Leptothrix cholodnii SP-6: one gene and its partner. The protein of the gene in region 1 interacts with the protein of each later gene in a pairwise test. Links are inferred from orthologs where the notes say so. Each region holds a gene or a part of one and is shown on either strand. Other genes may lie near its edges. The genes, in order: odhB and lpdA.

What was found.
Region 2: the proteins of odhB (region 1) and lpdA interact in binary tests that used the Escherichia coli proteins (3 or more experiments, as listed by UniProt). The link is inferred for Leptothrix cholodnii SP-6 from one-to-one orthologs.

The regions. Positions count from the first base shown.
Region 1 is NC_010524.1:3,167,870-3,179,312, reverse strand. Bases 4,004-6,848 are described here. They hold odhB (2-oxoglutarate dehydrogenase complex dihydrolipoyllysine-residue succinyltransferase), read left to right. Parts: upstream 4,004-4,727; coding sequence 4,728-5,969; downstream 5,970-6,848. Other genes in these bases: lpdA (dihydrolipoyl dehydrogenase), read left to right, coding at 6,393-6,848; LCHO_RS14425 (PspC domain-containing protein), read left to right, coding at 6,026-6,370; LCHO_RS14435 (2-oxoglutarate dehydrogenase E1 component), read left to right, coding at 4,004-4,617. In the rest of the region: LCHO_RS14445 (IclR family transcriptional regulator), read right to left, coding at 1-185; LCHO_RS14440 (TIGR03790 family protein), read left to right, coding at 184-1,503; more of LCHO_RS14435, read left to right, coding at 1,765-4,003; more of lpdA, read left to right, coding at 6,849-7,820; cell division protein ZapE, read left to right, coding at 7,903-9,003; LCHO_RS14410 (PP2C family protein-serine/threonine phosphatase), read right to left, coding at 9,052-9,819; LCHO_RS14405 (YdcH family protein), read left to right, coding at 9,873-10,076; LCHO_RS14400 (DNA repair helicase YoaA), read left to right, coding at 10,073-11,443. UniProt on the Escherichia coli protein: E2 component of the 2-oxoglutarate dehydrogenase (OGDH) complex which catalyzes the second step in the conversion of 2-oxoglutarate to succinyl-CoA and CO(2).
Region 2 is NC_010524.1:1,750,998-1,762,478, forward strand. The notes cover bases 5,156-8,038. They hold lpdA (dihydrolipoyl dehydrogenase), read left to right. Parts: upstream 5,156-5,626; coding sequence 5,627-7,450; downstream 7,451-8,038. Other genes in these bases: aceF (dihydrolipoyllysine-residue acetyltransferase), read left to right, coding at 5,156-5,608; LCHO_RS08220 (MBL fold metallo-hydrolase), read right to left, coding at 7,560-8,038. Also shown: LCHO_RS08200 (PAS domain S-box protein), read right to left, coding at 1-998; aceE (pyruvate dehydrogenase (acetyl-transferring), homodimeric type), read left to right, coding at 1,212-3,923; more of aceF, read left to right, coding at 3,944-5,155; more of LCHO_RS08220, read right to left, coding at 8,039-8,561; LCHO_RS08225 (glutaredoxin family protein), read left to right, coding at 8,680-9,315; LCHO_RS08230 (FAD:protein FMN transferase), read left to right, coding at 9,299-10,246; LCHO_RS08235 (PhoX family protein), read right to left, coding at 10,390-11,481. UniProt on the Escherichia coli protein: Lipoamide dehydrogenase is a component of the glycine cleavage system as well as of the alpha-ketoacid dehydrogenase complexes.

The DNA of each region.
Region 1 (11,443 bases):
CGGTCGACAAAGCGCCCCGCCACCAGGTCGTTGAGGATGCGATGGGCTGTTGACGGATGCAGCCCGGTATGCTCGCTGATCTGCTTGAGCGATACCGGATCCTGGTGCGTGGCCAGCACGTCCAGCAGATGGAACACCCGCTCCAGTACCTGGATCGTCGGGGTGTGACCGTCTTTCTTGATCATGGCTGTGCTCTTGAATCGTAAAAGCTATTTTTGCATGGCGAAAAGGTTGATGTCAGCATCCTTGGCCTCGGGCCTGTTCAAACGTGCGGCCTTGTGTCGTCTGAGTGCAAACGCGATGCCGGCCGCTGCGATGCTGGTTGCCATGCTCATCAGCGTGTCTGCACAGGCACAAGGCGTTGCCGCAGCGGCGCGCGATCGCGTTGCTGCCAGCGCTGCCGCCGGTGTCGCCAGCGCTGCGTCGGAGCATGCGGTGTCAGCGAGTGCGCCTGGCGTGCTGCCCGTCACCGCAGCACGGACGGCATCGATGCCGGCTTCGGCGCCGGTGCGGCGGACGTTCGCGCAGGCGCCCCGGGTGATCGGGCGCGTCATGCCGGCCGAACTGGGGGTGGTGATCAATACCGCCGATCCGTATTCGGTCGAGGTGGGCGAGTACTACGTGCGCCAGCGGCAGATACCCGCAGCTCACGTGCTGCGGTTGGAACTGTCCACGCAAGCCCGCCTTTCCGTTCCTGAATTCGATGTCCTGAAGCGGCATGTCGATGCGCATTTCGGGTCGCAGGTGCAGGCGCTGGCGCTGACCTGGGTGCAGCCCTACGCCGTCTCCTGCATGTCGATCACCGCAGCGCTGGCGCTGGGGATCGACGACGAACTGTGCCGCAGCACATGCGGCAAGACCTCGCTGTCGCCGTATTTCAACTCGGCCAGCGGGCAACCGTTTCGTGATCACGGATTCCGTCCGTCGATGCTGGTGGCCGCCGGCAGCGCCGCCTCGGCCCGCCAGTTGATCGATCGCGGCATCGCGGCTGACGCGAGCCTCGGCTTGCGGGGTGCGATTCCGGTGGACGCCTATTTCATGGCCACCACCGATGCCGCGCGCAATGTGCGAGCGCCGATGTTTCCGCCGCCGGGCCTGGTGCCGCGCGCCGGGGTGGCGATCAAGCTTGCACAAGGCGATCTGCCCCGCGGACAGGATCGGCTTCTGATGGTCCAGACCGGTCTGGCGGTGCTCGATGGCCTCGACACGCTGGGCTGGGTGCCCGGCGCATTGGGGGATCACCTGACGTCGTATGCCGGCCAACTCGATCAGCTGTCCGGTCAGACCACCGCCCTGGCGTGGATCGACTCGGGCGCGACCGCCAGTTACGGCACGGTCAGCGAGCCCTGCAACCACCCGCAGAAATTCCCCGACCCGCAACTCGTGTTGCTGCACTACATGCAGGGCAGCACGCTGATCGAGGCGTACTGGAAGAGCGTGCGCTGGCCGCAGCAGGGCGTTTTCGTGGGCGAGCCCTTGGCGGCTCCGTTTGCCCGCCGCTGAGCATCGGTGCGCCTGCTTCGCGATAGTCATCTCCGTGTGCCGGTGTCATCGGGATATACCCCGTCACTTTTCAGGCGTCGCTGCAAGTTTCGCGTCGGGTCCCTGGTGATACAGTCACCCGCCTGACGAACAAGGTCCTTCCCGTCCCCTTATCTGGCAACAGTCAAGGCGGGTCGCAATCCGCCAACCGGTCAAGCCGTGTCGCGGAAGGTTTTTCAACCCATCGAGGTCCTGGATACCAGGGCAAAAGGTGAGCGCAAGATGATGCAGCAATACAGGACGAACTCGTACCTGTTCGGGGGCAACGCCCCTTACGTGGAAGAGATGTACGAGGCTTACCTCGACAACCCAGGCTCCGTTCCGGACAACTGGCGCGCCTACTTCGACGCACTCCAGCACGTTCCCGCCACCGACGGCACCGACAGCCGTGACGTGGCTCACGCCCCCGTCATCGAATCGTTCGCCCAGCGCGCCAAGTCGAATGCCTTCGCCGTCAAGGCCAGCTCGACCGATCTCGCCGTCGCGCGCAAGCAGGTTCACGTCCAGTCGCTGATCGCGGCCTACCGCAACGTCGGTGCCCGCTGGGCCGATCTCGACCCGCTCAAGCGCCAGGAGCGTCCGAAGATCCCCGAACTCGAGCCGGCGTTCTACGACCTGACCGAGTCCGACATGGACATCACGTTCAGCGCGACGAACACCTATTTCGGCAAGGCGGACATGTCGCTGCGCCAGATCCTGCAGGCTCTGCGCGAGACCTACTGCAGCACGCTCGGCGCCGAGTTCATGCACATCACCGACCAGACGCAGAAGCGCTGGTGGCAAGAGCGGCTCGAGAGCATCCGTGCCAAGCCGACCTTCAATGTCGAGCAGAAGAAGCACATCCTCGACCGCCTGACCGCGGCCGAAGGCCTGGAGCGCTTCCTCCACACCAAGTACGTCGGCCAGAAGCGCTTCTCGCTCGAAGGTGGCGAAAGCTTCATCGCCGCGATGGACGAGCTGGTGCAGCGTGCCGGCGAGAAGGGCGTGCAGGAGATCGTCATCGGCATGGCCCACCGCGGCCGCCTGAACGTGCTCGTCAACACCCTGGGCAAGATGCCCAAGGACCTGTTCGCCGAATTCGACCACACCGCGCCCGAAGACCTGCCGGCCGGCGACGTCAAGTACCACCAGGGCTTCAGCTCCGACATCTCGACCCCGGGCGGCCCGGTCCACCTGTCGCTGGCCTTCAACCCCTCGCACCTGGAAATCGTCAACCCGGTCGTCGAAGGCTCGGTGCGTGCGCGCCAGGACCGTCGCGGCGATACCATCGGCGCCCAGGTGCTGCCGGTGCTGGTGCACGGCGACTCGGCCTTCGGTGGCCAGGGCGTCAACCAGGAAACCCTGGCGCTGTCCGAGACGCGTGGTTATTCCACCGGCGGCACGGTGCACCTGATCATCAACAACCAGATCGGCTTCACCACCAGCGACCCGCGCGACCTGCGCTCGACGCTGTACTGCACCGACATCGTCAAGATGATCGATGCCCCGGTGCTGCACGTGAACGGTGACGATCCGGAAGCCGTCGTGCTGGCCACCCAGCTGGCGCTCGAGTTCCGCATGGCCTTCCGCAAGGACGTGGTCATCGACGTCATCTGCTTCCGCAAGCTCGGCCACAACGAGCAGGACACGCCGGCGCTGACCCAGCCGCTGATGTACAAGAAGATCAGTGCCCACCCCGGCACCCGTCGCCTGTACGCCGACAAGCTGGCCGCCCAGGGTCTGGGCGAGACCATCGGCGACGACATGTCCAAGGCCTATCGCGCCGCGATGGACGAAGGCCGTCACACGGTCGATCCGGTCATCAGCAACTTCAAGAGCAAGTACGCGGTCGACTGGGTTCCGTTCCTGGGCAAGAAGTGGACCGACGCGGCCGACACCGCGATTCCGCTGACCGAGTGGAAGCGTCTGGCCGAGCGCCTGACCACCATTCCCGCCAGCGTCAGCCCGCACCCGCTGGTCAAGAAGGTCTTCGACGACCGCGCCGCGATGGGCCGTGGCGAGATCAACGTCGACTGGGGCATGGGCGAGCACATGGCGTTTGCCTCGCTGGTGGCTGCCGGGTATCCGGTGCGCCTGTCGGGCGAGGACTGCGGCCGTGGCACCTTCACGCACCGCCATGCCGTGATCCATGATCAGAAGCGCGAGAAGTGGGACGAAGGCACCTACATCCCGCTGCAGCACGTCGGCGACAACCAGGCCGGTTTCACCGTCATCGACTCGATCCTGTCGGAAGAGGCGGTGCTGGGCTTCGAATACGGCTACGCCGCCGCCGAACCCAACACGCTGACGATCTGGGAAGCGCAGTTCGGCGACTTCGCCAACGGCGCGCAGGTCGTGATCGACCAGTTCATCGCCTCGGGCGAAGTCAAGTGGGGCCGCGTCAACGGCCTGACGCTGATGCTGCCGCACGGCTACGAAGGCCAGGGCCCCGAGCACAGCTCGGCACGCCTGGAGCGCTTCATGCAGCTGGCCGCCGACACCAACATGCAGATCGTGCAGCCGACCACGGCCAGCCAGATCTTCCATGTGCTGCGTCGCCAGATGGTGCGCCAGTTCCGCAAGCCGCTGGTCATCATGACGCCGAAGTCGCTGCTGCGTAACAAGGACGCCACCTCGACGCTGGTCGAGTTCACCAAGGGCGAGTTCCGCACCGTCATCGGCGAGCTCAATACCGGCATCGACGCAGCCAAGGTCAAGCGCGTGATCGCCTGTTCGGGCAAGGTCTATTACGACCTGGTCAAGAAGCGCGACGAGAAGAAGAGCAACGACGTGGCGATCATCCGCGTCGAGCAGCTCTATCCCTTCCCGCACAAGGCCTTCGCCAACGAGCTCAAGAAGTACCCGAACGCGAACGACATCGTGTGGTGCCAGGACGAGCCGCAGAACCAGGGTGCCTGGTTCTTCGTGCAGCACTACATCCACGAGAACATGCAGGACGGCCAGAAGCTCGGCTACGCCGGTCGCCCCGCATCGGCTTCGCCGGCCGTGGGTTACGCCCACCTGCACCAGGAACAGCAGAAGGCTCTGCTCGACCAGGCATTCGGCAAGCTCAAGGGCTTCGTCCTGACCAAGTGATGTAACGGGTGGTGGAGGCGGGCGCCGCGCGCCGTCTCCACCGCGTGTGTTTGACCGGCCGGGCCGGTCTGTCGACGCGCCGCACCTTCCTATCGAACAAGAGAATCCAAATGGCTATCGTTGAAGTCAAAGTCCCCCAGTTGTCCGAGTCGGTCGCAGAAGCGACGATGCTGACGTGGAAGAAGAAGCCCGGTGAAGCCGTGGCCATCGATGAGATCCTGATCGAGATCGAGACCGACAAGGTCGTGCTCGAAGTGCCCGCGCCGGCCGCCGGCGTGCTGGTCGCCCACGTGGTGGGTGACGGCGGCACGGTGGTCAGCGACCAGCTGATCGCGCAGATCGACACCGAAGGCAAGGCCGGCGCTGTCGCTGCCGCCGCTGCGGCTGCCGCCCCCGCCGCCGCTGCCGCTGCTCCGGCTGCCGCCGCCAACAAGGGCGACGTGGCTATGCCCGCCGCCGCCAAGATCCTGGCCGAGAAGGGCCTGTCGGCCACCGACGTGGCCGGCTCCGGCAAGGACGGTCGCGTGACCAAGGGTGATGCCCTGGCCGCCGGCGCCAAGCCCGCCGCCGCGCCGATCGTGGTCGCTGCAGCACCGGCCGTTGCCAAGCCGCTGCCCGCCGTTGCCGCGCCGGTCGCACAGAACCTGGGTGACCGCTCGGAACAGCGCGTGCCGATGAGCCGCCTGCGCGCCCGCGTCGCCGAGCGCCTGCTGCAGTCGCAATCGACCAACGCCATCCTGACCACGTTCAACGAAGTGAACATGGCGCCGGTGATGGAGATGCGCAAGAAGTTCCAGGACAAGTTCGAGAAGGAACACGGCGTCAAGCTCGGTTTCATGAGCTTCTTCGTCAAGGCCGCGGTCGCCGCGCTGAAGAAGTACCCGGTGCTCAACGCCTCGGTCGACGGTAACGACATCGTTTACCACGGCTACTTCGACATCGGCATCGCGGTGGGTTCGCCGCGTGGCCTGGTGGTGCCGATCATCCGCAACGCCGACCAGCTGAGCTTTGCCGACATCGAGAAGACTATCGCCGGCTTCGGCCAGAAGGCCAAGGACGGCAAGCTGTCGATGGAAGAACTGACCGGCGGCACCTTCTCGATCTCCAACGGCGGTACCTTCGGCTCGATGCTGTCGACCCCGATCATCAACCCGCCGCAGTCGGCCATCCTGGGCGTGCACGCCACCAAGGACCGCGCCGTGGTCGAGAACGGCCAGGTGGTCGTGCGTCCGATCAACTACCTCGCCATGTCGTATGACCACCGCATCATCGACGGCCGCGAAGCCGTGCTGGGCCTGGTGACGATGAAGGACGCCCTGGAAGACCCGGCGCGCCTGCTGTTCGACATCTGAGCGTCACCTGAGCCCGCGCGCCGTGCGTGCGGGCCTGCCACCGCAAGGAGACCGCCATGAGCCTGGCCGACGAACTGATGCAACTCGAGCAACTGCGCCAGCGCGGCGTGCTCAGTGATGACGAGTTCGCGGCCGCGAAGGCCCGGTTGCTCACGGCGCAGCCGATGCCTGCGCCGGCGGTGGTGGCGGTCAATCACTTTCGCCGCTCGGCCGGCGACCGCTGGGTCGCCGGTGTCTGCGGCGGGCTGGCACGCATCACCGGGGCCGAGTCCTGGGTCTGGCGCCTGGTGTTCGCGGTGCTCTTCTTCTTTGCCGGCACCGGCGTGCTGCTCTACATCCTGATGTGGATCTTCGTGCCCCTCGAGAGCGGGCCGTCGTCCCTCGTCAAACCACCCGCCTGATCGGGCGAGATAGGTCAAGAACATGTCCAAACAATTCGACGTCGTCGTGATCGGCGGCGGCCCCGGTGGCTACATCGCTGCCATCCGTGCAGCGCAGCTGGGTTTCAACGTCGCCTGCATCGACGAGTGGAAGAACGACAAGGGCGGCCCCGCTCCCGGCGGCACCTGCACCAACGTCGGCTGCATCCCGTCGAAGGCGCTGCTGCAGTCGTCCGAGCACTACGAACAGGCCGCCCACCACTTCGGTGACCACGGCATCACGCTCGACAACCTGAAGATGGATGTCGCCAAGATGGTGGGCCGCAAGGACACCGTCGTGAAGCAGAACAACGACGGCATCCTGTATCTCTTCAAGAAGAACAAGATCAGCTTCTTCCACGGCCGCGGCTCGTTCGCCAAGGCGGTCGAGGGCGGCTACGAGATCAACGTCGCCGGCGCCGCCGCCGAGACGCTGGTGGGCAAGCAGATCATCATCGCCACCGGCTCCAATGCCCGTGCGCTGCCGGGTGCCGCGTTCGACGAAGACAAGGTGCTGTCCAACGACGGCGCGCTGCGCATCGGCGCGGTGCCGGCCAAGCTGGGCGTGATCGGCTCGGGCGTGATCGGCCTGGAAATGGGCTCGGTCTGGCGTCGCCTGGGCGCTGAAGTGACCATTCTCGAAGCGCTGCCCAACTTCCTCGGCGCCGCCGACGAAGGCGTGGCCAAGGAAGCGCTCAAGGCGTTCAAGAAGCAGGGCCTGAAGTTCGAGTTCGGCGTCAAGATCTCGGCCGTCGACACCAGTGGTGCCGGCGTCACCGTGGCCTACACCGATGACAAGGGCGCCGAGCAGACGCTGGCGGTCGACAAGCTGATCGTCTCGATCGGCCGGGTCGCCAACACCATCGGCCTGAACCCCGAAGCGGTCGGCCTGGCGCTTGACGAGCGCGGCGCGATCGTGGTCGACGGCGACTGCAAGACCAACCTGCCGGGCGTGTGGGCGGTCGGTGACGTGGTGCGTGGCCCGATGCTCGCGCACAAGGCCGAGGAAGAAGGCGTGGCGGTGGCCGAGCGCATCGCCGGCCAGCACGGCCATGTGAACTTCGCGACCATCCCGTGGGTGATCTACACCTCGCCCGAGATCGCCTGGGTCGGCCGCACCGAGCAGCAGCTCAAGGCCGACGGCGTGGCGTACAAGGCGGGCCAGTTCCCCTTCGTCGCCAACGGTCGCGCGCGTGCGCTGGGTGACACCACGGGCTTCGTCAAGTTCCTGGCCGATGCCACGACCGACGAGATCCTGGGCGTGCACATCGTCGGTCCGTTCGCTTCCGAACTGATCTCCGAGGCCGTCGTGGCGATGGAGTTCAAGGCCTCGGCCGAGGACATCGCGCGCATCTGCCACGCGCACCCGTCGCTGTCGGAGGCGACCAAGGAAGCCGCGCTGGCCGTCGACAAGCGCACGCTCAACTTCTGAGCCAGGCCGTCGGTCTGATCCCGAACGGGGGCGGCGCGAGTCGCCCCTTTTTCCATTTCCTGTCCGATCAAGCGTCAGCAGCATGACCAGCGTCACCGAGCTCTATCACCAGACCCTGATCGAGCGGGGTTACCAGGCCGATCCGGCCCAGCTGCGCGCCGTCGCCGCATTGCAGCGCTGCCAGGACGAGTGGGCGGCCTACAAGTCGCGGCGCAGCAATGCGCTGACCAAGGCGCTGGTGCGCCCGCCGATCCCGCGCGGCGTCTACATGTACGGCGGGGTGGGGCGCGGCAAGAGCTTCCTGATGGATGCGTTCTTCCAGGCCGTGCCGCTGACGCGCAAGACCCGGCTGCACTTTCACGAGTTCATGCGCGAGGTGCACCGCGAGCTGCAGGACCTCAAGGGCGTGCAGAACCCGCTCGACGAGCTCGGCCGGCGCATCGCGCGGCGTTTCCGGCTGATCTGCTTCGACGAGTTCCACGTCGCCGACGTGACCGACGCGATGATCCTGCACCGGCTGCTCGACGCGCTGTTCCGCAATCGCGTCTCGATCATCACGACGTCGAACTTCCACCCAGACGGGCTCTATCCGAACGGCCTGCACCGCGACCGCATCCTGCCCGCGATCGCGCTGCTGAAGGCGCAGATGGAGGTCATCAACGTCGACAACGGCACCGACTACCGCCGCCGCACGCTCGAGCATGTGAAGCTGTACCACACGCCGTTGGGCCCGCAGGCCGATGCGGCGCTGGGCGCGGCTTTCGACGAGCTGGCCGAGGCGCGTGACGAGGAGCCGGTGCTGCAGATCGAGCAACGCAGCATCCAGGCTCGTCGCAAGGCCGGCGGCGTGGTGTGGTTCGATTTCAAGGCGCTGTGCGGCGGGCCGCGTTCTCAGAACGACTACCTCGAGCTGGCGACGCAGTTCCACACGCTGATCCTGTCGAACGTGCCGTTGATGCCACCCAAGCTGGCGTCCGAGGCACGCCGTTTCACCTGGCTGGTCGACGTGCTGTACGACCGTCGCGTCAAGCTGATCGTCTCGGCCGCGGTGCCGCCGGAAGCGCTCTACACCGAAGGCCCGCTGGCGCACGAGTTCCCGCGCACGGTCTCGCGCCTGACCGAGATGCAGTCGGCCGAATTCCTGGCGCTCGAGCGGCGCGACGTCGACACCTCGCTGACCTGATGCGAGCGCGCGCTGGCTCGGCAGGTGAGCCAGCGCGCGGGTCGGGCGTCAGGCCAGCGTGTCGACCCGCACCAGCGCCAGCGACAGGTTGTCGCCGCCGCCACGGGCGCGCTGGCGGGCCTTGCTGATCAGCATCTTGCTGGCGTCGCGCGGACGCAGCGCATGCGTGATGGTGCCCAGTTCGCGCGGGGTGAAGTAGTGCCACAGGCCGTCGCTGCACAGCAGCACCGAGTCGCCCACCTCGAGCTGGTCGTGGCGGGCCAGCGTGATCGGCGGATCCTCGTCGGCGCCCAGGCAGCCGATCAGCAGGTGGCCGTGCGGGTGGTCGTTGGCTTCTTCTTCGCGGATCTCGCCCTGCTCGATCAGGCGCTGCACCAGCGAGTGGTCGAAGGTGCGGCTCAACATCTGCGCACCCCTGAACACGTAGACCCGCGAATCGCCCGCATGGATGATGTGGCATTCGCGGCTCGGCAGCAGCAGGCTGGCGGCGATGGTGCTGTGCGGCTCCTGCTCGGAGGTGATGGCGGTCAGCTTGATCAGCAGGTGCGACTCCTCGACCAGCTTGCGCAGCAGGTCGGCGGCGTTGTCCTTGCCGGGCACGAAGCGTTCGAACAGCTGCTTGGCGATCAGCAGCACCTGATCGGCCGCCTTGCGGCCACCGCTCTTGCCGCCCATGCCGTCGGCGAGTACCGCGAGCAGACAGCCGGACACACGTGGGTGGGAGAAGATCTCGACCTGATCTTGTTGATAGAGTCGGTCGCCCCGGTCGATGCCGGTGGCGGCCGATAGCCGGTGTCCCGGTGCCTTGAGTGTCATGGACGAAAACTATAATCGCTTGTGCTGTCTCAGCATGTCGACGATGCACGAGGATGGACGACAACCTGCACTCTCCCCAGCGTCGATTGATCGAATTGCGCATTGAACACGCCGATCTCGACGACATGATCGACCGCCTCGTGCACCAGCAGCCGCTGGACGAGTTGGCGCTGCGGCGCCTGAAGAAGCGCCGACTGGCCTTGCGCGACATGATTGTCCGAATGGAAATGACGCAGAACCCGCCCGAGCCCGCATGACGCCAGTGAGCGCGCTGCGCGAAGAAGTCGCGCTGGCCTTTGCCGCGACCGGTGTGCTGGCCCGCACGGAAAAGCAGTTCCGCCCCCGCGAAGTGCAGACCCGGCTGGCCGACGCCGTCGCTCACGCGCTCGAGGAACGCAGCGTGCTCGTGGCCGAAGCCGGCACCGGTGTCGGCAAGACCTACGCCTACCTCGTGCCGCTGCTGCTGTCGGGCCTGCGCGCGCTGGTCAGCACCGCCACCAAGAGCCTGCAGGATCAGCTCTATCTGCGCGACCTGCCGCGGCTGGTGCAGCTGCTGGGCCTGCCGGTGCAGGTCGCCTTGCTGAAGGGCCGCGCGTCGTATCTGTGCCTGCACCGCCTCGACCACGCCCGCCACACCGCCGAGCTGCCCGATCGCCATTCGCTGCGGGTGCTCGCGCGCGTCGAACAATGGTCCAAGACCACCCGCAGCGGCGACCTGGCCGAACTCGAGGTGCTGGACGAACGCTCGCCGGTGATCCCGCTGGTGACCTCGAACCGCGAGAACTGCCTGGGCAGCGACTGCCCGCAGTTCCGCCAATGCCATCTCGTGCAGGCGCGCCGCGAGGCGATGCAGGCCGACATCGTGGTCGTCAATCACCACCTGTTCTTTGCCGACATGGCCCTGCGCGACACCGGCATGGCCGAGCTGCTGCCGAGCGTCGACGCGGTGGTGTTCGACGAGGCGCACCAGCTCAACGAGGCCGGCGTGCAGTTCCTCGGCCGCCACATCGGCACCGGCCAGCTGCTCGACATCGGCCGGGACCTGCTCGCCGCCGGCCTGGCCCATGCCCGCGGCCTGCAGGACTGGCAGGCCTTGGCCGGTGCCGTCGAACAGGGCGCGCGCCGCCTGCGGCTGGCCTGCGCCGGCACCTTGCGCGCGGCCGGTCGCCTGCGCTGGGACGAGCGCGGGCTGTCGGAAGACTTTGTCGCCGCGCTGACCGATGCCCGCGCGGCCTGCGTGGCGGCGTCGGACGCGCTGGGCGTGGTGGCCGACGCCGCGCCCGATCTCGCCAAGCTGCAGGAGCGCGCGCAGGCGCTGGCCGCACAACTGGCGGCGTTTCTCGGCCCGGTCGAACATGGCCACGTGCGCTGGATCGACCTGACGCTGCACCAGGCGCGGCTGGCCGAATCGCCGCTCGACATCCGCGAGACGCTGCGCGAGCAGATCGAGGGCGAGCGGCGCGCCTGGATCTTCACCTCGGCCACGCTGGGCGATGACCCGGCGCTGAGCTGGTTCACGCGCAGCGCCGGCGTCGAGGATGCCCACACGCTGCGCGCCGGCAGCCCGTTCGACTACGGGCGCAACGCGCGGCTGTTCGTGCCGGCGCGCTTCCCGCGGCCCAGC
Region 2 (11,481 bases), 1.4 Mb from region 1 along the record:
CGGAAGTTGGTCTCCTGCACCAGCGCGCCCTGGATCTGCAGCCGGCGGCGCATGTGGCGCCAGGTGCCCAGCAGCATCCAGACGGTCAGCACCGACAGCGACAGCACCATCCAGAACAGCGTGTTGCCGATCAGCCCGAACGAGGTGCGGTAGCCCTCGCCGCGCAGCGTGGTGCCGTGGCCGACCGGGGCGAACGCGACGTCGTAGATCAGCTTGGCGCGCACCCGCCCGGGCTGGCTGGCCATGGTGCTGGCGAGCACGTTGTCGTTGGTGTCGAGCAGGCTGATGACGTGGCGGCGCGAGACGTCGGGCGGCACGAAATAGCGCAGCAGCGCCTCGATCGAATACTCGGCCACCAGCGTGCCGGCGAAGGCGCCGTGGTCGATCAGCGGCACGTGCACCTGGAACACGATCAGGTGCTCGTCGTGCCGGAACGGCCGCGAGTAGACCGGCAGGCGCAGCTCGCGGGCGTCGTCGAACGCCACCTGGGTGGCCTGCGGCTTGCCGAGCTCGCCGGTCTGATTGGTGGTGGGCATGGCCAGGCGCGGCATCGCCGCCGCGAGGTCGGGCGCCACGTGGCGCGCCACCACCTGCTGGGTCGAGCCGAGCCAGCTGATGCCGACGATCTCCGGGCGGCTGCGCACCAGGCTCGCGCTCTGCGACAGGAATTCGTCGCGGTCGGTGGCGCGTGTCATGACCTCGCGCGCGATGCGCACCAGCTGTTCCTGGTTCTCGATCAGGCGCAGGCGGATCTGCTGCTGCACCAGTTCGGCGTCGCGCTTGACCGACTCGACTTCCCGCTCGACTTCCTCATTGCGCAAGTACCAGAACGCCGCGACGATCGCGGCCAGGAACAGCAGCACCGACAGCAGCGGCGCCAAAGTAGCCACGCGATCCTGACGTGACGGTGACAGGCGTCGCCACCACGTCCAGAACAGCCGCTGGGGTCGGCTGCGAGCCGCTTGGTGCAAGCGTTTTGTCTGAGAACTGGTATCCATGGATGGATTATCCGTGGCGACTGCGCGACGCTCTGCGGACGTGCCGTGCGACCCCGTCGGGACGCACGATCGTTCTTTGTAATTTCATATTATGAAAGTGATGCGCACGATTTGAAATTTGAATCGGGTTGTGCAACACTGCGCGGCCACGCCCCGGAAGGGGTGGCGATCCCGCGCGTAGCGGGTCCGTGACAAGCAGCTCCAGGAGACACCATGTCTGCAGTGCCCCAGAACCAGCCCGCAGCGGCAACCAACGATCCCGACACCCAGGAAACCCGCGAATGGATGGACGCACTGTCCGCCGTCATCGGTGCCGAGGGGGGTGAGCGCGCCCACTTCCTGCTCGAGCAGCTGATCGACCAGGCCCGCCAGGCCGGCATCGACGTGCCGTTCTCGGCCAACACGGCCTACGTCAACACCATCCCGACCGACCAGGAAGAGCGTTGCCCCGGCAACATCGAGATCGAGGAGCGCCTGCGCGCCTACATGCGCTGGAACGCGATGGCGATGGTGGTCAAGGCGAACCGCCACAACCCCGAGGACGGTGGCGACCTGGGCGGCCACATCGGCTCGTTCGCGTCGCTGGCGCACATGTTCGGCGCCGGCTTCAACCACTTCTGGCACGCCGAGAACGAGAACCACGGCGGCGACTGCCTCTACATCCAGGGCCACGTGTCGCCCGGTGTCTACGCCCGCGCCTACATGGAAGGCCGCCTGACCGAAGAGCAGCTGCTCAACTTCCGCCAGGAAGTCGACGGCAAGGGCCTGTCGAGCTACCCGCACCCGAAGCTGATGCCCGAGTTCTGGCAGTTCCCGACCGTCTCGATGGGCCTGGGCCCCTTGATGGCGATCTACCAGGCGCGTTTCCTGAAGTACCTGCACGCGCGCGGCATCGCCAACACCGAGAACCGCAAGGTCTGGGTCTTCTGCGGCGACGGCGAGATGGACGAACCCGAATCGCTCGGCGCGATCGGCCTGGCCGCACGCGAGAACCTCGACAACCTGATCTTCGTCATCAACTGCAACCTGCAGCGCCTGGACGGCCCGGTGCGCGGCAACAGCAAGATCGTCCAGGAGCTCGAAGGCGAGTTCCGCGGCTCGGGCTGGAACGTCATCAAGCTGCTGTGGGGTTCGGGCTGGGACGCGCTGCTGGCGCGCGACAAGGACGGCGCGCTGCGCAAGCTGATGATGGAGACGCTCGACGGCGACTACCAGTCCTTCAAGGCCAACGACGGCGCCTACGTGCGCAAGCACTTCTTCGGTCGCGACCCGCGCACGCTGGAGATGGTGGCCAAGATGTCCGACGACGACATCTGGAACCTCAAGCGCGGTGGCCACGATCCGCAGAAGGTCTACGCGGCGTACCACAAGGCGGTCAACCACAAGGGCCAGCCGACGGTGCTGCTGATCAAGACCGTCAAGGGCTTCGGCATGGGCAAGGTCGGCGAGGGCAAGAACACCGTCCACCAGACCAAGAAGCTGATCGACGAGGACATCAAGGCCTTCCGCGACCGCTTCAACATCCCCATCCCCGACAGCGAGCTGCCCAAGCTGCCGTTCTACAAGCCGGCCGACGACACGCCGGAAATGCGCTACCTGCACGAGCGCCGCAAGGCCCTGGGCGGCTACCTGCCCAAGCGCCGCGCCAAGGCCGACGAGAGCTTCACCGTGCCGTCGCTGGAAACCTTCAAGGCCGTGCTCGAGCCGACCGCCGAAGGCCGCGAGATCTCCACCACCCAGGCCTACGTGCGCTTCCTGACGCAGCTGCTGCGTGACCAGGCGATCGGCCCGCGCGTGGTGCCGATCCTGGTCGACGAGGCCCGCACCTTCGGCATGGAAGGCCTGTTCCGCCAGGTCGGCATCTACAACCCCGCTGGTCAGAACTACACCCCGGTCGACAAGGACCAGGTGATGTACTACCGCGAGGACAAGGCCGGCCAGATCCTGCAGGAAGGCATCAACGAAGCCGGCGGCATGAGCAGCTGGATCGCCGCGGCCACCTCGTACAGTACGAGCAACCGGATCATGATCCCGTTCTACGTGTACTACTCGATGTTCGGCTTCCAGCGCATCGGCGACCTGGCCTGGGCGGCCGGCGACATGCAGGCGCGCGGCTTCCTGCTCGGCGGCACGTCGGGGCGCACCACGCTCAACGGCGAAGGCCTGCAGCACGAGGACGGCCATAGCCACATCCTGGCCGGCACGATCCCGAACTGCATCAGCTACGACCCGACCTTCGCGCACGAGGTCGGCGTGATCATGCAGCACGGTTTGAAGCGCATGGTCGAGAAGCAGGAAAACGTCTTCTACTACCTGACCCTGCTCAACGAGAACTACCCGATGCCCGGCCTGAAGGCGGGCACCGAGGAGCAGATCATCAAGGGCATGTACCTGCTCGAAGAAGGCCAGGGCGCAGCCGGCGCACCGCGCGTCAACCTGCTGGGCTCGGGCACGATCCTGCGCGAGTCGCAGTTCGCCCGGCAGCTGCTGGCGCAGGACTGGGGCGTGGCTGCCAACGTCTGGAGCTGCCCGAGCTTCAACGAACTGGCCCGCGACGGCCAGGACGCCGAGCGCTTCAACCTGCTGCACCCGACCGCCACCCCCAAGGTGCCGTTCGTGGCGCAACAGCTGCAGCCGCACATCGGCCCGGTCGTGGCTTCGACCGACTACATGAAGAACTACGCCGACCAGATCCGCGCCTTCATCCCGCGCGGGCGCAGCTTCAAGGTGCTGGGCACCGACGGCTTCGGCCGCAGTGACTTCCGCAGCAAGCTGCGCGAGCACTTCGAGATCAACCGCCATTACATCGTCGTGGCCGCCCTGCGCGCGCTGGCCGACGAAGGCGCCGTGCCGACCACCGTGGTGGCCGAGGCGATCGCCAAGTACGGCATCAAGGCCGACAAGATCAACCCGCTGTACGCCTGAGCCGTTCCGGAGACAACAACATGGCATTGATTGAAGTGAAGGTCCCCGACATCGGGGATTTCAAGGACGTCGCGATCATCGAACTGCTGGTCAAGCCGGGTGACACCGTCAAGGCCGAGCAGAGCCTGCTCACCGTCGAGAGCGACAAGGCCTCGATGGAGATCCCCAGCTCGCACGCCGGCGTGGTCAAGGACCTCAAGGTCGCCCTGGGCGACAAGATCAACGAAGGCACCGTGGTGCTGACGCTCGAGGTGGCCGGTGCCGCCGCGCCGGCTCCGGCACCTGCCGCAGCGGCTGCGGTGCCTGCACCGGCCCCGGCTGCTCCGGCGGCCGCGCCGGTGGCGGCACCCGCTGCGGCTGCGGCCGGCCCGATCGAGATCTTCGTGCCCGACATCGGTGATTTCGACTCGGTCGCGGTGATCGAGCTGCTGGTCAAGCCGGGTGACACCGTCAAGGCCGAGCAGAGCCTGATCACGGTCGAGAGCGACAAGGCCTCGATGGAGATCCCGTCGTCGCATGCCGGCGTGATCAAGGAACTCAAGGTCAAGCTCGGCGACAAGGTCAGCAAGGGTTCGCTGGTCGCGATCATCGAAGGCGCGGCCGGTGCCGCACCGGCTGCGGCTGCCCCGGCGCCTGCCGCTGCTGCCGCGCCTGCAGCCGCACCTGTCGCTGCGGCGGCTGCCGTGGTGGCAGCGCCTGCCGCGGCCAGCGTGCCGGCCCACGATCCCACCGTGCTGAACCTGTCGCTGCCGCACGCATCGCCCAGCATCCGCAAGTTCGCCCGCGAACTGGGCGTGCCGCTGGCCGAGGTCAAGGGCTCCGGCCCCAAGGGCCGCATCACCGAGGTCGACGTGCAAGGCTTCGTCAAGGGCGTGATGGCCGGCACCGCGCAGACCGCGGCGCAGAAGGCCAAGGCGCCCGCACCGGCTGCGGCCGGTGGTGGCGAGGCCTTCCCGGGCCTGCTGGCCTGGCCCAAGGTCGATTTCGCCAAGTTCGGCCCGGTCGAGCGCAAGGACCTCTCGCGCATCAAGAAGATCTCGGGCGCCAACCTGCACCGCAACTGGGTGATCATTCCGCACGTCACGAACCATGACGACGCGGACATCACCGATCTCGAAGCCTTCCGCGTTGCCACCAACAAGGAAAACGAGAAGTCCGGCGTCAAGGTCACGATGCTGGCCTTCATGATCAAGGCGGCGGTCGCGGCGCTGAAGAAGTTCCCCGAGTTCAACGCCTCGCTCGACGGCGACACGCTGGTGCTCAAGAACTACTTCCACATCGGCTTCGCGGCCGATACGCCCAACGGCCTGATGGTCCCGGTGATCAAGGATGCCGACAAGAAGGGCATCTTCCAGATCAGCACCGAGATGGGCGAGCTGGCCAAGAAGGCCCGCGACGGCAAGCTCGGCCCCGCCGAGATGAGCGGCGGCTGCTTCAGCATCAGCTCGCTCGGCGGCATCGGCGGGCGCTATTTCACGCCCATCATCAATGCGCCGGAAGTGGCCATCATGGGCGTGTGCAAGAGCGCCATCGAGCCCAAGTGGGACGGCAAGGCCTTCCAGCCGCGCCTGATGCTGCCGCTGTCGCTGTCGTGGGATCACCGCGTCATCGACGGCGCGGCTGCGGCCCGCTTCAACGTCTACTTCGCATCGCTGCTGGCGGACTTCCGCCGCATCGTGCTCTGATCACAAGGAGCACCAGACATGGCATTGATCGAAGTGCAAGTGCCGGACATCGGCGACTTCAAGGACGTGGCGATCATCGAGCTGCTGGTCAAGCCCGGCGACACGGTGAAGGCCGAGCAGAGCCTGATCACCGTCGAGTCCGACAAGGCCTCGATGGAGATCCCCAGCTCGCACGCCGGCGTGATCAAGGAACTGCGCGTCAAGCTCGGTGACAAGATCAACCAGGGCGACGTGCTGCTGACGCTGGAAGCCGCAGGCGCTGCGGCGCCGGCTGCTGCGCCTGCTCCGGCACCGGCCGCGGCTGCTCCGGTGGCCGCACCGGCACCGGTTGCCGTGGCGGCCGGCCCGGCCGGCAGCTACAGCGGCGCGGCCGATGTCGAGTGCGACCTGCTCGTGCTCGGCGCCGGCCCCGGCGGCTATTCGGCGGCGTTCCGCGCAGCCGATCTGGGCCTCAAGGTCGTGATCGTCGAGCGTTACGCGACGCTCGGCGGCGTCTGCCTGAACGTCGGTTGCATCCCGTCGAAGGCGCTGCTGCACGTGGCCGCCGTCATGGACGAGGTCAGCCACCTGGGCGACCTGGGCGTCGACTTCGGCGCGCCGAGCGTCAACGTCGACAAGCTGCGTGGCCACAAGGAAAAGGTCATCGGCAAGCTGACCGGCGGCCTGGCCGCGATGGCCAAGATGCGCAAGGTCACGACCGTGCGCGGCGTGGGCACCTTCCTCGATCCGTACCACGTGCAGGTCGAAGAAACCGCCGGCACCGGCACCGAGCGGGCCGGCGCGAGCAAGGTCGTGAAGTTCAAGCACGCCATCATCGCCGCGGGTTCGCAGTCGGTGAAGCTGCCATTCTTCCCGGCGGACGACCGCATCGTCGACTCGACCGGGGCGCTCGCACTCCAGGGCGTGCCCAAGAAGATGTTGATCGTCGGTGGCGGCATCATCGGCCTCGAAATGGGCACGGTGTATTCGACGCTGGGCGCACGCCTGGACGTGGTCGAGATGCTCGACGGCCTGATGCAGGGCGCCGACCGCGACCTGGTCAAGATCTGGCAGAAGATGAACGCGCACCGCTTCGACAACATCATGTTGAAGACCAAGACGGTCGGAGCCGTTGCCACGCCCGAAGGCATCAAGGTGCAGTTCGAGGGCTTGGACGGCACCAAGACCGAAGGCCTGTACGACCTGGTGCTTCAAGCCGTGGGCCGCTCGCCCAACGGCAAGAAGATCGGCGCCGACAAGGCCGGCGTGGCTGTGACCGATCGCGGCTTCATCAACGTCGACATCCAGATGCGCACCAACGTGCCGCACATCTTCGCCATCGGCGACATCGTCGGCCAGCCCATGCTCGCCCACAAGGCGGTGCACGAGGCGCATGTGGCCGCCGAGGTCATCGCCGGCACGCTGCAGGGCAACCAGGAGCTGGCCTCGGCCGCCTTCAACGCCCGCGTGATCCCGAGCGTGGCCTACACCGACCCTGAAGTGGCGTGGGTGGGCCTGACCGAAGATCAGGCCAAGGCGCAGGGCATCAAGGTCAAGAAGGGCCTGTTCCCGTGGACGGCGTCGGGCCGCGCCATCGCCAACGGCCGCGACGAGGGCGTGACCAAGCTGCTGTTCGACGATTCGCCCGAGGCCCACGGCCACGGCAAGATCCTTGGCGGCGGCATGGTCGGCACGCATGCGGGCGACATGATCGGCGAGATCGCGCTGGCGATCGAGATGGGCGCCGACGCGGTCGACATCGGCAAGACCATCCACCCGCACCCGACGCTCGGCGAGAGCATCGGCATGGCCGCGGAAGTGGCGCACGGCAGCTGCACCGACCTGCCGCCGACGCGCAAGTGATCGTGAAGGTCATCGCGCAAGTGATCGCGCACTGAACGGCGGTCGACCGGGCTCGGGCCCGGTCGCCTCGTTCGACAAGCCCGCCGTCCGACCGGACCGCGGGCTTTTTTCATGGCACGGCTGGCGTGTCTGCCGTGGGCTGGCTGGCCAGCCAGATCGCCAGGCCCTGGCCGTTGAGCCTGATGTCGGTTTCCAGCAGGGCCTCGGCCAGCAGCAGCGGCAGCATCGATCCGGCCCGATTGGCAGCGGTGAGCAGGATGTTGCGCATCAGCTCGATCATGGCGGCCTCGCGTTGCGCATCGGTGGCGCCGGGGTTGGCGCGGGCCCAGGCCAGCGCGTAGTGCTCCAGCACTTCGAGCTGGTCGAACAGCTGCGCCGCCAGGTCGGGTACGTTGCCGAGCCGGCCGTAGTGGGTCGGGTAGATCCACTGCGGCTCGGTCTGCAGCATGCGCTCGATCGACGCGCGCATCGCCTGCGGGTCGAACTGCACCGGCGTGCTGCTGGGCAGGATGTAGGCGCTGTCCGGGCCCTGCGGGCCGTCGAACTCGCGGTAGCTGATGCCGAAGGTGTCGCCGGTGAACCAGCCGCGGCTGGTGGCGTCCCAGATGCAGTGGTGGTGGCGGGCGTGGCCGGGGCTGTCGATCAGGCGCAGCGGGCGGCTGCCGAGCTGCACCGTCATCTCGTCGTGGCTCTCGAGCACGCGTTCGGCCGGGATCGGCTGGATCTCGCCGTAGGTGCGCGCCACTTCCTCGGCGCCGTAGACCGCCTGCGCGCCCTTGATCAGCGCGACCGGGTTGATCAGGTGGCGGGCGCCGCGCGGGTGGATCAGCGCGCGGGCGTTCGGCAGCTGCTGCATCAGCAGGCCGGCGCCGCCGGCGTGGTCGAGGTGCACGTGGGTCGGGATGACCCAGTCGACCGCCTCAACCCCCAGGCCGTGGAACGCGAGTGCGGCCAGCAGGCGTGGCACGCCGGCGTTGTGGCCGGTGTCGATGAAGGCGGCGCGGCCGTCGCTGATCAGCAGGTAGGCGGCGTCGAAGTTCGGGCGGTGGAAACCGGTGTCGATCACCGTGATGCCGTGGTCGAGCGGCTGGATGAAGTCGGGTGCGGACATGGGGTTCGGGTTCGGGTGTGAGGGTGGGCGCGTGCATGCTAGCGCCCGCCGGACGGGCTGATAGCATCCCCGGCAATCACCGTGGCGGCCTTGCCGCGGTGCGGCGAGGAGACTTCTGATGGCTGCAAATCCTGTTCGTCCGACTGCCCCGAAGCGGCGTTTCGGTGGGCTGGTCGGCCTGCTGCTGATCGGCGGTGCCGGCGCTGCGGTGGCGCAGTACAAGGTGGTGGCGCCGGACGGATCGGTCACCTACACCGACCGCGTCCCGGCTGCGGCCAGCAGCCGCACCCAGCCCTTGCGTGCGGGCGCCGGCGGCGCCGACGGCGCGGCCGAGCTGCCGTTCGTGCTGCGCCAGGTGATGGCGCGGTATCCGGTCACGCTCTACACCGCGCCGGCCTGCGCGCCGTGCGACACCGCCCGCCAGCTGCTGCGCCAGCGCGGCGTGCCGCTGGTCGAACGCAGCGTACCCACGCCCGACGATGTCGGCGAGCTGCGCCGCATCGAGCAGACCACCGACCTGCCGATCCTGCGGCTGGGCTCGCAGCGCCTGGTCGGCTACAGCGCCGACGAGTGGACGGCGATGCTCGATGCGGCCGGCTACCCGCGCCAGTCGATGCTGCCGGGCAGCTATCGCCAGCCGGCGGCCCGGCCGCTGATCGCGCCGCGCACGGCCCAGCCCGCGGCGATCGAGGCGCCGCGGCCCGCCAACGCGCCGGAGCCGACGGCCGCAGGTGCCGGTGGCATCCGTTTCTGAGCCCGGCCGGGTGCCGTCCGGCGTGTCGGTCGCACCGCTCGTCGAGCCGACCGCCGACGGCTGGCGCGTCGCCTTCGCGGCGATGGCCAGCCCCTGCGAACTGCTGCTGCAAGGCGGCGACGCGGCCCTGGCGCGCCGGCTCGGCGAGATCGCGCACGGTGAGGCGCAGCGCATCGAGCACAAGTTCAGCCGCTACCGCGACGACAGCGTGCTGGCGCGCCTGCATGCGAGCGCCGGCGAGGCGGTCGAGGTCGATGCCGAAACCGCCGACCTGCTCGACTTTGCCGCCCATTGCCACGCGCTCAGCGGCGGGCTGTTCGACATCACCAGCGGCGTGTTGCGGGCGGCCTGGCGCTTCGACGGCTCCGACCGCCTGCCCGACCCGGCGCAGGTGACGGCCTTGCTCGGGCAGGTCGGCTGGCCGCGCCTCCAGTGGCAGCGGCCGTGGCTGACGCTGGCGCCGGGCATGCAGATCGACCTGGGCGGCATCGGCAAGGAATACGCGGTCGACCGCACGCTCGGCCTGCTGCGTGCGCAGACCGGGCTGCCGGTGCTGGTGAACTTCGGCGGCGACCTGATCGTCAGCGGGCCGCGCCTGGATGCGGCCGGCCAGCCGCGACCCTGGCAGGTCGGCATCGAGCCACCGGATCGGCCGTCGGCGTCACGCGTGCCGGCGATCGTGCTGCTGCACGGCGGCGCGCTGGCCACCAGCGGCGACGCCCGCCGCTTTCTGCTCAAGGACGGCGTGCGCTACGGCCACGTGCTCGATCCGCGCACCGGCTGGCCGGTGCCGGGCACGCCGCGTTCGGTCACGGTGGCGGCGCCGACCTGCACCGAGGCCGGCCTGCTCAGCACGCTGGCGCTGCTGCAGGGCGCGCAGGCCGAGGCGTTCCTGCAGGCGCAGGGCGTGCCGCACTGGGTGTTGAACTGAATCGGCGAAGGCAGAAACGGGGAGGCCCGGACTGCCTGTGCCAGCCCGGGCCTCCCCTCCCTGTCCTTCTTGTGCTCCCTGATTTCTGCGCGCTGTCGTGCGCGCTGTGCTGCTCGCGGATGCCCGGTTGAACCGGGCCTGCCTCAGCTGCCGATGCGGCCGCCGTCGTTCTTGGTGATCACGATGGTGGCCGAGCGCGGGCGGGCGGTGGTGGCACCACCGGCGCCGTAGCCGGCGTTGGCCGGCCAGTGGCTGGTGTAGGCCGCGGTGTTGTCGGCCACCACGTCGGCCAGCGCCGTGCCTTCACCCGGGTGCTGGATGTTGACGAACAGCGTCTTGCCGTCCGGCGTCTCGCAGATGCCGGTGATCTCGCAGTCCTTCGGGCCGACCAGGAAGCGCCGCAGCGTGTCGGCGGTGGGGGCCTTGCCGACGTGGGTGGTGACGCTGACGGCCGGCGTGCCGCCGTAGTTCAGCGTCTTGGTGCCGCCGTCGCCCACCGTGCCGGGGATGCCCGCCAGCATCATGCAGTTGGTGGCGTCGGTGTAGGCACCGTCGTCGGTCTGGATCCAGCAGATGCCGGTGTTGGGGCTGAACCAGAGGCCGTCCGGGCTGGAGAAGTCCTGGTCGCCGGTCAGGCTCGACAGGTTGACGAAACCGGCCGACGCGCCCGCTTCGGCGCCGAACAGGTAGATGTCCCAGGTGAAGCTGATCGCCGCCGCGTTGCCGGCGCCGTCCTTGATGCGCAGGATGTGGCCGTTGACGTTGCCCGACTGCACGGTGGCGGCGTTGCGCACGTCCGAGTAGACGCGCGGGTTGGCGGCGTCGACCGTGGCGAGCGTGCGGTTGCTGTTGTTGGTCAGCGTGAAGTAGACCTCGCCGCTGGTCGGGTGGGTGGCGCACCACTCGGGGCGGTCCATCTTGGTCGCGCCGACCGCATCGGCGGCCAGGCGGCAGTTGATGCGCACGTCGGCGGCGTTGGCGAAATCGTAGGCGGCGGCGTCGATCGCGGTGTTGCCGAGCGCCAGCTCGATCCACGTGCCCGTGCCGTCGACGTTGAACTGGGCGACGTAGAGCTTGCCGTCGTCGAGGTACTTGGCGCCCGTGGCCAGGCGGTCGGCGGCGTTGGCGTCGGCGGCCGACCAGACGGCCGTCGACACGTACTTGTAGATGTACTCGTTGCGCGAGTCGTCGCCCATGTAGACGGCGAGCGGCTCGCCGACCACCAGCTTCGAGAA